DNA from 3 places in the Paenibacillus xylanilyticus genome. Region 3 is predicted to be linked to each of the others. Evidence: predicted binding sites of a transcription regulator. Region 3 holds the regulator's gene; each other region holds the start of a gene.
The links. Region 3 encodes NrdR, which represses ribonucleotide reductase genes. Its sites were predicted from a motif close to AACACNATATATNGTGTT; they were not measured.

Region 1 (4,292 bases), 170 kb from region 3:
TTCCAGAATAACATCCAGTCCGCCGATGACCATCTCGAACATGTTGATCTTTTCATGCAGCAGATTCAGGATATGTTCTTCAATTGTGCCTGTCGTCGACAGATTGTAGATGTTGACGTCATTTTGCTGTCCCAGCCGATGTACCCGGCCAATTCGCTGCTCTACGCGCATGGGGTTCCAGGGCAGGTCGAAATTAATCATGTGATGGCAAAATTGAAGGTTAATGCCTTCACCACCGGCTTCGGTTGCTATCATGGCCTGGACACGGCCTCGGAACAGGTCCATCATCCAGTCCTTTTTCCCCCGGTTCATGCCGCCACGATACGGAACAGCCGTGAGTCCGTTGTTGCGAAAATAATTCAGCAGATACTCCTGCGTGGCCCGGTATTCGGTGAAAATGATGACTTTCTCATTCATGTTTCGAATCAGTTCCATCGTTTTCTCGGCCTTCGTATTTTCCTTAATGGCCTTGATATCGGCAACCAGATCCCAAATTTTGTCCCGGAGCGGGGAGTCAAGCGGGAGCTTCTTGGACAGATTGACCAGCGTAACAAATACTGCATCCCGGCTGCTGCACACTTCCCGCTGTAGCGTAACAAGTGAGAGCATGCTGCTCAGGTTTCCACCAGCCTCCTGATATTGATCTTTAACAAAAGAAGTTACCCCATCGTAAAGTGCCTGTTCTTCCGGAGATAGCTGCAAATTCACATTGGAAACATTCCGCTTGGTGAACTGGACTGGTCCTTCGCCACGGCGGTTCCGGATCATGACTTTGGACAATTCGTCCTTGAGCTGTTCCTGGTTTTTGGGGATTCGCTTATCCACGACAAAGTTGGCAGCAAAGTCACCTTGACGACCGAGCTGGCCCGGTTTCAACAAGTTTATTAGATTGAACAGCTCGCTCATGTCATTTTGTACTGGTGTAGCGGTCAGCAGCAGACAATATTTTTTTCGCAGTTTCAGCATGAATTGATAGTTGGTCGTTTTTTTATTTTTGAGTTTGTGGGCTTCGTCAATAATGATCATGTCATAGTCCGTACTCAGCAAGATGTCCTTATGCGGATCTCGCTTAGCCGTATCCATGGAAGCCACAACCACTTCATTTTGCCAGGAATAGGCCTTTTTCTGCGCAACGGCGGGAATGCCAAACTTTGAATTTAGCTCTCTTACCCATTGGAGTACAAGGGATGCAGGCACGAGTATGAGAACCTTGGATACGAGACCGCGGACCATATATTCTTTCAAAATCAGACCGGCTTCTATGGTTTTTCCCAGACCAACCTCATCAGCAAGAATGGCACGGCCTGACATTTCAAATAATACTTTGCGTGCAGTGTCCATCTGGTGCGGAAGCGGGGTCAGTCCCTGCAAATGCTTCAGACACTGTATTTCATCAAAATTGGGAATCAGATTGGTCTCTTCCGCTTGAATGCCGAGCTGAAAGAGTCTGTAATCTCCCCAAGGACCGCCTTTATCGAGCCGTGACTCCAGTTGGGTCAGCCAGCTGCGATCGATTTCGAGCGGAACGGGCAGTTCTGCTGCAGGTTGATTCATGTGAAGCGGATGTTTCCGGTTCATGGTGATGCCTCCCCTGCCATACATGATGACGTTTTATTCGTAGGTCATAGTATGGACGAATGAGAGGCAGTTCATAACCAACCTTCAAATAAGGTGCGAATCCGAGCTGTTATGTCCCAAAAAAATTCACAAATTTTGAATGAGAGAGTCTGATGGCGTATGAGCGAGCTAGTCCAAGTACAGGGCGAATAGAAAGGACAGCTGTGACTTAAGTCACATGGAAAATCAATATATGGTGTACTATACTGAATATAAATCACTATATGTGGTGTTTTGGCATAATTTAAACACATAATAGAAATGTAATGGGATTTTTGGGGAGGCTGTCAAACATAATGAATTCGAACAAATTGTCGCACAAGTTGGAAGGACTAAGTGAAAAAATATTTTTGGACCGTTATGCCTGGAAGGATGCCGATTCAAACCATGCCAAGGTAGGAGATGTTGTACTTGTTCTGACGAAAGATGACCCGAAGTTTCCGACAAAGGAAGTGGGGGAAATCATCGAACGGCAGGGTCAGACGGTGAAAGTGAAGACTCGCAGTGGAGAAACGATCCAGACGGAAGTGGAGAAGCTGACACTTAATATAGAAAAAACACCGGAGGAGATGTGGGACCGGCTTGCAAGAGCGATGGCATCTGTAGAATCCACTCCAGAAGAACAGCAAAAATGGCAATCCAAGTTCCGGGCTGTACTGGACGATTGGAAGCTGGTTCCGGGGGGCCGAATTGCTGCTGGTGCGGGTGCTAGCGATGAGCTGACCCTCTTTAACTGTTATGTTATACCTTCTCCACAGGACAGTCGGGGTGGCATCATGAAAACGTTGACTGAAATGACAGAGATTATGGCTCGCGGTGGCGGTGTTGGCATCAACTTGTCGTCACTCCGTCCACGTCGTGCAGTTGTTAAAGGGGTCAATGGATCTTCCAGCGGTTCGGTATCCTGGGGCGGCTTATTCAGTTATACCACTGGACTGATTGAACAGGGAGGCAGCCGCCGGGGAGCACTTATGCTGATGATGAACGACTGGCATCCGGATGTGATGGATTTTATTACGGTCAAACAAACGATGGGGCAGGTTACCAATGCCAATCTGTCCGTATGTGTGAGCAACGCATTTATGGAAGCCGTCAAACAGGACGGGGACTGGGAACTTGTTTTTCCGGATACGAGCGACCCCGAGTATGATAACGAGTGGAATGGGGATCTGCAGCAATGGAGGGAAGCCGGGCGCCGGGTTATCCATTACCGCACAGTAAAGGCCCGGGAAATATGGCGTACAATTATCGAATCAGCCTGGAAATCAGCAGAGCCGGGTGTTGTCTTTATGGAGTATTACAATCAGATGTCCAACAGCTGGTATTTTAATCCGATTATATGTACCAATCCATGCGGCGAACAAGGCCTGCCAGGATGGGGCGTCTGCAATCTATCGGCGATCAACTTATCCAAATTTTACGATGAAACCAGCCATGATGTAGCGTGGCAGGAGCTTGCGGAGACAACACGCATTTCAGCCAGATTTTTGGACAATGTGATTGATGCGACACCTTATCATTTTGAGGAAAATCAGAAGAATCAGCAGCGGGAGCGCCGGGTTGGTCTTGGCACGATGGGTCTCGCAGAGCTGATGATTAAACTACGCATCCGGTACGGCAGCCCGGAGTCGCTGGAATTTCTGGATAAACTGTATGGCTTTATCGCAAAAGAAGCATACCTCGCATCAGCAGAGATTGCGGCCGAGAAGGGAGCATTTCCTGCCTTTGAAGTGGAGCCGTATTTACAGAGCGGATTCATGAAAAATCTGGTCGGGACTTATCCGGAAGTGGGAGAGGCCATCCGCAAGCAAGGCGTTCGTAATGTAACGCTAATTACGCAGGCCCCAACAGGAAGTACCGGAACGATGGTGGGTACGTCGACAGGGATCGAACCTTACTTTGCTTTTAAATATTTCCGTCAAAGCCGCCTCGGTTACGATGAGCAGTTCGTCCCTATTGCCCAAGAGTGGCTGGATGAACACCCTGGAGAGGAACTTCCTGACTATTATGTAACGGCGATGGATCTGTCAGCAGAAAATCATATTCGGGTACAGGCAGCGATTCAACGATGGGTGGACAGCTCCATTTCGAAGACGGCCAACTGTCCGGCTGATTTTACGGTTGAAGATACAGCACAGTTGTATGAGCTTGCTTTTGATCTCGGTTGTAAGGGAGTCACGATCTACCGGGACGGCAGCCGCGATGTACAGGTCCTATCCACCACGAAGAAGGAAGAGGGGAAGAGCGAAGTAAGCGATCAAACAAGTGTGACAGAAACGGTAAAAGATACGGTAAAAGAAACAAGTGCTGCAAACGAAACGATAGCCTTTTCGTCCGCACCTCAAGAGACAGAAACCGAGACCGAGGGCAAAACAAGCGCGGCGGCTTCGTCTGCTGCCAAAGTACTGGATAAACAGTACAAGAGTCGTCCGCAGGTGCTGAGGGGAGCAACGTACAAAATAAATACTCCGTTTGGCATGGCTTATATTACGATTAACGACCTTGGGGGCATTCCGGCGGAGATCTTCCTGAACGTGGGTAAAGCAGGTTCGGATGTATTCGCCATGGCGGAAGCGCTGGGAAGAGTATGCTCCCTGTTCCTGCGATATGGTGATCACGGACATAAAGTGGAGCTTCTTATCAAACATCTCAAAGGCATCGGTGGTTCGGGAGCG
Region 2 (4,292 bases), 2.5 Mb from region 3:
ATCCCGCACTTCGGCCTGTTTCGCGGAATTGAAGCGTACCTTGTAGTCGCCGGTAAGATAACCGGTGACCCTGCGCAATCGCTGAAAGTGCACGTGGTCCTCGTGTGCCTCACACCCAGGACATACATCACCAATGACACCTTCATATCCGCATGCTGGACAGCGGTCTATCGGGTGATTAATGGAGAAATACCCAATATCCTGTGCGAGTGCATATTGAACAATACGCTGAAAGGCGCTGGTATTGGCCCGTACATTTCCATCCAGTTCAACATAGGAAATGGCCCCGGCATTGCATAGCGTATGGAAGGGAGCCTCCAGTTCAATTTTGCGGTAAGCTGGCAGGGTGTAATAGACCGGAATGTGAAATGAATTTGTGTAATATTCCCGGTCATTGACCCCGGCAATGAGTCCATATTGCTCGCGGTCAATCTTGGTGAACTTGCCGGATAACCCTTCGGCAGGCGTGGCAAAGAGCGTAACATTCAGGTTATGCAGTTTACTCATGCGGTCACAGAATTCACGCATGGTGCGGATAACATTCAACGCCTCACGGTGGATATGGGGGTCCTGTCCATGGTGCCGGCCATACAGTGCGGTCATGCATTCGGCAAGCCCAATAAAACCAATGGACAAGGTGCCATGCTTCAATAGTTCGGCTACCGGTTCATCTGGTGCGAGCTGCTCACCGCCTTCCCACACCCCTTCCCGCATCATGAAATCAGATGCTTTGGCAGGCTGTGCCGTTTGTATACGATAGCGGTGCAGCAGTCCGGAAGCAGCACGTTCCATGACCTTTTCCAGTGCTGCATAGAATCCCGTACGGTCGGCGACGGCCCGTGCACCCTGACAGATGCCATAACGAATGCCGAGCTTGACCAGATTGATGGTGTTGAACGAGAGGTTGCCTTTGCCGCTCTGCCGATTGCGTCCGAAGCGGTCTGCCAGCGTACGTGTACGGCACCCCATGGTGGCGATGATGGTATCCGGATCTTCAGGCCGATAATAAGGCAGGTTGAATGAGGCATCCACGTTGACAAAGTTCGGATACATGCGCCGGGAAGAGCAGATCACGGCTAGTCGGAACAAGTCGTAGTTGGGTTCCCCTTGAGCCTGGTTAATTCCCTGCTTGCACTGGAAGATATGCTGTGGAAACACGGGTGTTTCCCCGCCACCAAGGCCGCGGATGGTTGCCTCCAGCAGGGAACGGGATACAAGCCTGCCTTCGGCTGAGGTGCATAGTCCATAGTTCAGCGAAGTAAAAGGAATCTGTCCACCTGCCCGGCTGCTCATGGTATTCAGATTGTGAATCAATGATTCGGCAGCCTGTCCGGTCTCCAGTTCTGTTTCCTCACAGGCAAAAGCAAAAGCACGCGGGCAAGCTTCTCGTGCCACTGGACTATCCAGGTGCAGATGCTCGTCGTCAATCTGCGTGTGCTCTCCAAGCAAACGCTGTCCTTTGCGATAATGTTTGCGGAAGGAGCGCTGTACATAAGGAGCCAGGTCCCAGTCGATTTTGTTGGCGGATACTCCGCCGTACTGACTGTTTTGCTGTGATTGAAATATGATGGCGACGAGCGCCATTGCAGACATGATGGTCTGCGGGGTACGCACGGAGCCGTTACCCGTATTGAAGCCGGAGGCCAGCAGTCGATCAAACGGGATAAAGATGCAATTGGTTGTTCCAAGCGCATACTGATCCAGATCATGAACGTAGAGATCTCCATTCTCTACAGATGCAGCAAGCTCTGCCGGCAGCACATGACGAAGAGCATGCCACTTGGCCGTCTCCGAGCCGAGCCTGCTCATTTTGCCGCTGAACGAATCACCATTGAGGTTGGCGTTCTCCCTCAGTGTGTCTGCGTCTTCTGCGCCAATAATTCGTCTTCCCAGGTCGGATAATAGATCGGATGCCGGTGGAGTGGCATACTCAAGCAGGTTCATGTGAGATTCCTCCCAAATATTGATTTATAATATCGGTCATTTCATTTAAACACTATATGTAGACTTGCATTATCCATTTATAAACTATATGTGGATTTTTGGGTGTGATCATTCTCACACTGTAACCTTCTACAGGCAGGAACTGCTGCGGGTGGAGTGGATAAAGGTTTTCAAAGTGAACTGGGAAGAGTATAATTCCTATTTACGCTGTACTCGGGATAAGCTTGGATTTCATACACTATGATTCTCTTGGGCTTCTATGGTGGTAAACATATATGTACATGTTGTGACAGTTAACTTAAGAAATTTGACCCTCATATACAGGACAGATTCATTTTGAGATAGAGATGTAGAAATACAGCTAAGATTTGAGGGGTGGATCATGGGAACGGCAGGGATTACGAGAGGCTTTTATGAAAATGTACAGGAAGCAGCGTCCCACATCGTGGACGTGTTAAGCGGGGTATTGGAGGTCAATACGATCTTTGTTGCCACCAATGACGGGACGACCAATGTCATTTTGGAAGCTTTTAACCGAAACGAGGAACTGGTTATCAGTGGCAGTGAACTTCCATTTGATTCTTCCTACTGCAGTCTGGTGCTGCGAAATACAAAAGAAAACCTGATCATAACGGATACTGCAGCACATCCGCTGACTTGCTCAATGGATGTAACCAAGGCGCTCGGTAACCGTTTTTTTGTGGGCATACCCATCATGCGGCGTTCGGGTGAAACCTTTGGGACGATTTGTTTAATGGACAAGCCGGACTATGTCATTAGTGAGACAGATATGAAGACATTGAACGCCATGGCTGTATTCCTTGGATATGTCGTTGACTTGGAGAATACTCTGCTCATCCAGAAACAAAAGCTGAATGATACGGAGCAGCTGAAACAGCAGCTGCAGATGGAGAAGGAACGTGCAGAATCGGAAGCGATGACGAAGGCCCAGATGATTGCGCTAATGAGTCATGAGATTCGCAACCCGCTCAATGGCATTCTTGGTTTAACTGATCTGATGCGTACACCGGATATGCCCGAAGAGCATGTGGAATATGTGGACATGATCGAGACCAGTGGCAACATCCTCCTGTCTTTGCTGAATAATATAATGAACTTTAATATTAATGAAACAGGTAGAACGGTAGTTCATGATGATCCCTTTGACCTGGTTTCTACTATTGAGAGTACTGTGTATCTGCATGCCGGGCTGGCGATGGAGAAAGGAATCGAGCTGGGACTGAACCTTGAGATGAATGTCTCTCAGGTCTTCGTGGGAGATGAGGTCAAGATCGGTCAGCTGCTCGCAAATGTGCTGAAATATGCCATTGATTCCACGCGTACAGGTTCCGTGCTCGTTACGGCCGTCGTAGATGGTCAGAATGTGGATGAGGCTGGTACGTTGCTGCTTCACATCAAATATACGGGCCGGATGCTGGCATCGGACAAAAAGCTGCAGGCGTTTAATACACTGGACGGAAATGTCAGCATTCAGAAGCTTGTGGGCACCAACCTTGGTTTGGCCGTCAGCCAAAATCTCGCCATTCTCATGCATGGCCGTATCGAGGTGACCAGCCTGGCTGAGGAGGAGACGGAATTTCAGATCAGGCTGCCCTTGATGAAGCACTGGGAACTTCCGCAGCTTACAGGCATCCAAGAGCGATTGAAAGGTAAAACGGTACTGCTGGTCAAAGCTCCTGATATTCTGCAGGGAGTATCTTCCCTCATGCGCAGGTGGGAGATGGATGTAAACATGACATCAGACACGAACCAGGCAAAACACTGGTTGGAAGATGGACTTGAGCCTGAAATTGCCGTCATTGACATGGGGTTAGATCCAGACAAGGCCATGGATTTTATTCATGAATTAAAGGGAATGGCCAAACAACTGCCGATCATCATCCTGGTCCCTTACGGAATGCATATGGATCCTCAGGAGGCGGGGAACGTTAATGCTGTCTTAACCAAGCCGGTTAGACAGTTGGACTTGCTGAACGCACTGAGCGCGACATTGCACCGGGCATAAGAAAATATAAGCAGCGTACCTAATCAGGTACGCTTTTTTTGTATACGGAAAGAGCACGCCTCGAATCGGTTCTGTTTATTTATCCGTTTTCTTTTGTTAAATCCCTTTTCATCCACGCTGGTTACGTTACAATAGAAAAGTAAGAATCATACTCATTAATCTAGAGGAGGATGTGCATTCAATGGAATACCGCAGATTGGGTGGAAGCGGACTGAAAGTAAGCGAGATCAGCTTGGGCAGCTGGCTGACGTACGGAGGATATGTGGAGCGTGAAAATGCGGTGAAGTCAATTGAAACCGCATTCGACGAAGGCATTAACTTT
Region 3 (4,292 bases):
GGGAGCGCTGCTGATTGATGCAGACGTGATTGCCCGGGAGGTCATGATGCCCGGGCATCCTGTTTTGGCTGCCGCTGTTCAGCGGTTTGGACAAGCCATATTAAATGAAGACGGGACACTGGACCGGAAAAAGCTGGGCAGCATTGTGTTTCAAAATCCCGATGAGCGTAAAGCCCTCGAGGCAATAACACATCCGGCTATTCGCCAGGAGATGCGGGAACGTGCTGCTGCATATGAAGAGGCCTATCCGGACAAGCTTGTGGTATCGGATATACCTTTATTGTTTGAATCCGGTCTGGAAAAAGGATTTGATGAGGTTGTCGTTGTTTACGTTCCAAGATCCGTGCAGCGGGAGCGGCTGATGAGCCGGGATGGCATGACAGAGGAACAGGCTGACGCCCGTATTAACGCGCAGATGGATATTGAACATAAGAAGCAGCGTGCTGACGTGGTCATTGACAACAGCGGCTTATGGTCGGAGACGGAGCAGCAGGTTATTTCATTTTTGCATCATAAGGGTCTGATATGAAGTTATTGCGCAAGAAACGGGTACTGCTGTTGATGTTTGTATCATTTGTTTTGGTGCTGTTCCTGAATACAAACTGGATGGCGTGGTTTTATCCGATTCATTACAAGGAAGAGATTCGTGCGCAGTCTCAGAGCTATGAGGTAGACCCTTTCCTTATCGCTTCCATCATCAAGGTGGAAACCAATTTCAAGACAAGCAAGGAATCCAGAAGAGGTGCCATCGGGTTGATGCAGCTGATGCCGGATACGGCCAACTGGATCATGGAGCAGGCCAAAATTCCCGGGACCTCGTTAGAAGAACTGAAGCATGAACCGGGCAGGAACATTCAGCTTGGGACATGGTATCTGCGTAACCTCTCAGAACAGTTTGACGGAAATGAGACGGCCATGATTGCCGCTTACAATGCCGGACCAGGCAAAGTAAGTGGATGGATCAGAGATGGTGTCTGGGACGGCTCGTTCGAGACAGTCAAGGATATTCCTTTTGGAGAAACCCGGCACTATGTACAACGAGTCATTTATTATTATAATCAGTATGTAAAGATCTATAATACGTTCTAATGGCTGATTGCTTGGATTACGCGGTAGTCTAGAGTACAATCGGTTTGAATTTTGATATCGTATGTCTTATTTAATAGTAGAAGCACAGAGCAGGCCGGTTATTCACCGGCCGCTCCATGCTCCTCTGTCAAACGTATTACAAAGCAGATATTATTGGTATTGACCTGCCAATTGCTGTTCTGCAATTGTTACCAGACGTTTCGTGATGTATCCACCGATCGAACCGTTCTCGTAAGAAGTCATGTTACCTTGGTATCCGTCTTGTGGGATGCTGATTCCGAGTTCTTGAGCAACTTCATATTTCAATTGCTCCAGTGCTGCGGAAGCGCGAGTTACTACCAAGTTGTTGGAGTTACCGTTGCTGTTTTGGGCCATTGCTGTTCACCTCCTCGCGGTTGGTAAAAGTATTATGTGTCTTCAATGCAATTTTCATAACTAGAAGTGACAGGGAATTTATGGTAAAAGAAAAACATGGGAAGTGATCTAAGTTGAAATGTCCTTATTGCGCCTATCTGGGTACAAAAGTGCTGGATTCTAGGCCTGCTAATGAATCAAAATCCATCCGCCGTCGTCGTGAGTGCGAGCAGTGCAGTCGCCGTTTTACAACGTTTGAAATGGTTGAAGAGACACCGCTGATTGTCATCAAGAAAGATGGCAGCCGTGAAGAGTTTAGTCGCGACAAAATTCTCCGTGGCCTTATCCGTGCTTGTGAGAAACGTCCAGTCTCTGTAGAGACGCTCGAGATGATGGTTTCCGAGGTAGAGAAGTCACTGCGTAACACTGCAGAAGCTGAAGTGGAAAGCCGCCAGATTGGCGAGCTGTTGATGGAGCAGTTGTTCCCGGTTGATGAAGTGGCCTATGTGCGGTTCGCTTCCGTGTATCGCCAATTCAAAGACATCAATATGTTCATGAAAGAACTGAAATCGTTATTGTCCAAAGAGGATCTCGACGATTAAAGAAGTGGATTAAGGGAGAAGAGCAGTCTGGGCTTGTAATTATGAGTGTTCTTGTCTGTACAGAGGTTGTTCTTCTCCAAACACTTTGCGTTCTAAAAAAGTTATTGACAGCTAAAGCTGCATTTTATATGATATAGAAGTCGCCTGTGAAACTTCGCAGAAGCGGACAAGTGTATATATATGTGGGGAATTAGCTCAGCTGGGAGAGCGCGTCGCTGGCAGCGACGAGGTCAGGGGTTCGAGCCCCCTATTCTCCATTCAAATTAAACTCTTGAAACCCTTGGTACAGTAAGGGTTTTTTCTTTTTTTATAGAAGCTTTTAAAAATGACTTACTACATTTTTTACTTCCATTGGGAACGGATTGGGGACAAGCCTTTTATTTTGTTTGAATTGATTAAAAGTCTGAACAGCATCACGGTTCAATTTTTCAATTGCATGTGTATACATATTTCCGGTTCTTAGATTTGTTTCATTGGTACGTTCTTACTCATCAAGTAAGTTGCAGTGGTATGACGTAAACCATTATCTTGACTGAAAAGTAAACGCGACGATGGATCTGATTCTATCAGAAAAGATAATTAACATTGTTGCGACTTATCAGACTATTGGAAAACTGCTAACAACACAAGATCTTTTAACCAAGATTAGCAGCACACCAATGAAACAATACGCCGATGGCGGAATAGCAAGGGAGCCATCCATATTCGGTGAAGCGGGTCCAGAAATCGCTATACCGTTGAACAACAAACCGAGGTCACAGGGCTTACAATAGGATTATGGGGAGAGAAAGCGGAGTGCTTGCAGGATCTTCTGATATTTAAATTGTATTCTCGACTAGCTATGATATTGCTGGCGTAGATTCTAGCCAAGTAAAGGCTCAGACCCTGGGAATAAACGAGCTGAAAAGTATGTTGCACCAAATAGAAAGGGATAGTCAGAGGAGGAGCCTGGTAGGATAACGACTTATCGAACTATTCAAGGATAGACCTGGGACGGAATTGCTTATAAGGTGACAGGCAGTTGTAATGCCATGCCCACTCCCGATGTATGTCAATCTCAATCATATTCACACCGTGATTTTCACGGCAGGCGTGAAATTGAATGTATAATATATTGAAGCGCAGACATCGAGAACGCTGCCATCTTGGAGGGTAGACGATGAGTAATCTGGTACAGAAGGGCGTTATGCGGCGGTGTGGCTTCAGTTTAAAGGCAAAGACGTAAATAAGGACTTTGCTCCTTACCTGATGAACTTTAATAACAATGAAGGCTATTCCGGCCAGGCAGACGACATCACGATGACAGTGGATGATCGGGACCGGGAATGGATTAAGGAATGGTGCCGGTGATGGGCAATGAGATTAGAGCGGAGATTCTGAACTATCATTGAGACAAGCAGGGTGAGAAATTGAAGCTCCCTTACGGAAAATTCTATCTGAAGTCATTCACATATGGTGGTATACCGGATACGGTCACGATGGAAGCGAGTGCTCTTCCCGTTGAAGGGAATAAATCAAAGGAGGAGAAGAGTTCAACGTCATGGGGAAAACGTGCAACTCAAGACGGTTGCTGCCGAGATGCAAAACGTGCAAAGCTTGATTTGGTGTACGAAGTATCTTCGAATCCGTCTTGTGAGCGATTGGATCAAACGGAACAGACGGACCTTGAATTCTTGCTTGGTATTGCTGTGAAAGAGGAAATTACCCTTAAGATCAGATGGGCCAAGCTTGTTTTATTCAACGAGGAAAAGTTTGAAAAGGCAGCAGATGCCTTTGATATCGTTTATGGGGAAAGGTAATGTACATCCTATGATTTTGACTCTAATAGTGAAGATGCGGCCTATGGAAGCTGTGAAGTGGTGTAGACAATTCCGAAAAGCAAGAAAGAAGCGGCGAAGACCGTTAAGGGGGATACAAACTACCGAATGAGGAAATTTGCCTATGCTTCAAGTCAATAGAAGTGTCGAGTCGGTAGCCAAGGCCAATAGGCTGGCAAAAAACAGTTTTCGAGAGCAAAACAAGAAGGCGGGGCGTGGGCGCCTCACGCTCTCTGGACATATGCGGCAGGATTGACCATAAATATAAAAGACTGGGCTATTTCGATGGAAAATACATTATTGAGTGCGTTAATCATCGAATCAGTGCAACGTCACCTTATACCACGTTCCTTTACTTTTTCTAATATGGTTAGATCTTTAAAATTTCGAATTTTGAATAAATCCCCGTACAAAACTAATTGTAATAATT

Region 1: F4V51_RS10310 (adenosylcobalamin-dependent ribonucleoside-diphosphate reductase) is a predicted target of NrdR. The motif match lies at 1,834-1,851, and genes of this name have one in related genera.
Region 2: F4V51_RS27005 (anaerobic ribonucleoside triphosphate reductase) is a predicted target of NrdR. The motif match lies at 1,993-2,010, and genes of this name have one in related genera.

The regions. Positions count from the first base shown of each region.
Region 1 covers NZ_CP044310.1:2,263,585-2,267,876, forward strand. The annotation lists gene F4V51_RS10305 (DEAD/DEAH box helicase) at 1-1,578, opposite strand, end outside; gene F4V51_RS10310 (adenosylcobalamin-dependent ribonucleoside-diphosphate reductase) at 1,914-4,292, shown strand, end outside.
Region 2 covers NZ_CP044310.1:6,049,646-6,053,937, reverse strand. The annotation lists gene F4V51_RS27005 (anaerobic ribonucleoside triphosphate reductase) at 1-1,944, opposite strand, end outside; gene F4V51_RS27000 (GAF domain-containing sensor histidine kinase) at 2,327-3,970, shown strand; gene F4V51_RS26995 (aldo/keto reductase family protein) at 4,152-4,292, shown strand, end outside.
Region 3 covers NZ_CP044310.1:2,092,819-2,097,110, forward strand. The annotation lists gene coaE (dephospho-CoA kinase) at 1-529, shown strand, start outside; gene F4V51_RS09525 (lytic transglycosylase domain-containing protein) at 526-1,089, shown strand; gene F4V51_RS09530 (alpha/beta-type small acid-soluble spore protein) at 1,240-1,464, opposite strand; gene nrdR (transcriptional regulator NrdR) at 1,578-2,045, shown strand; tRNA gene F4V51_RS09540 (tRNA-Ala) at 2,230-2,302, shown strand; gene F4V51_RS09545 (hypothetical protein) at 3,240-3,395, shown strand; gene F4V51_RS09550 (hypothetical protein) at 3,455-3,844, shown strand.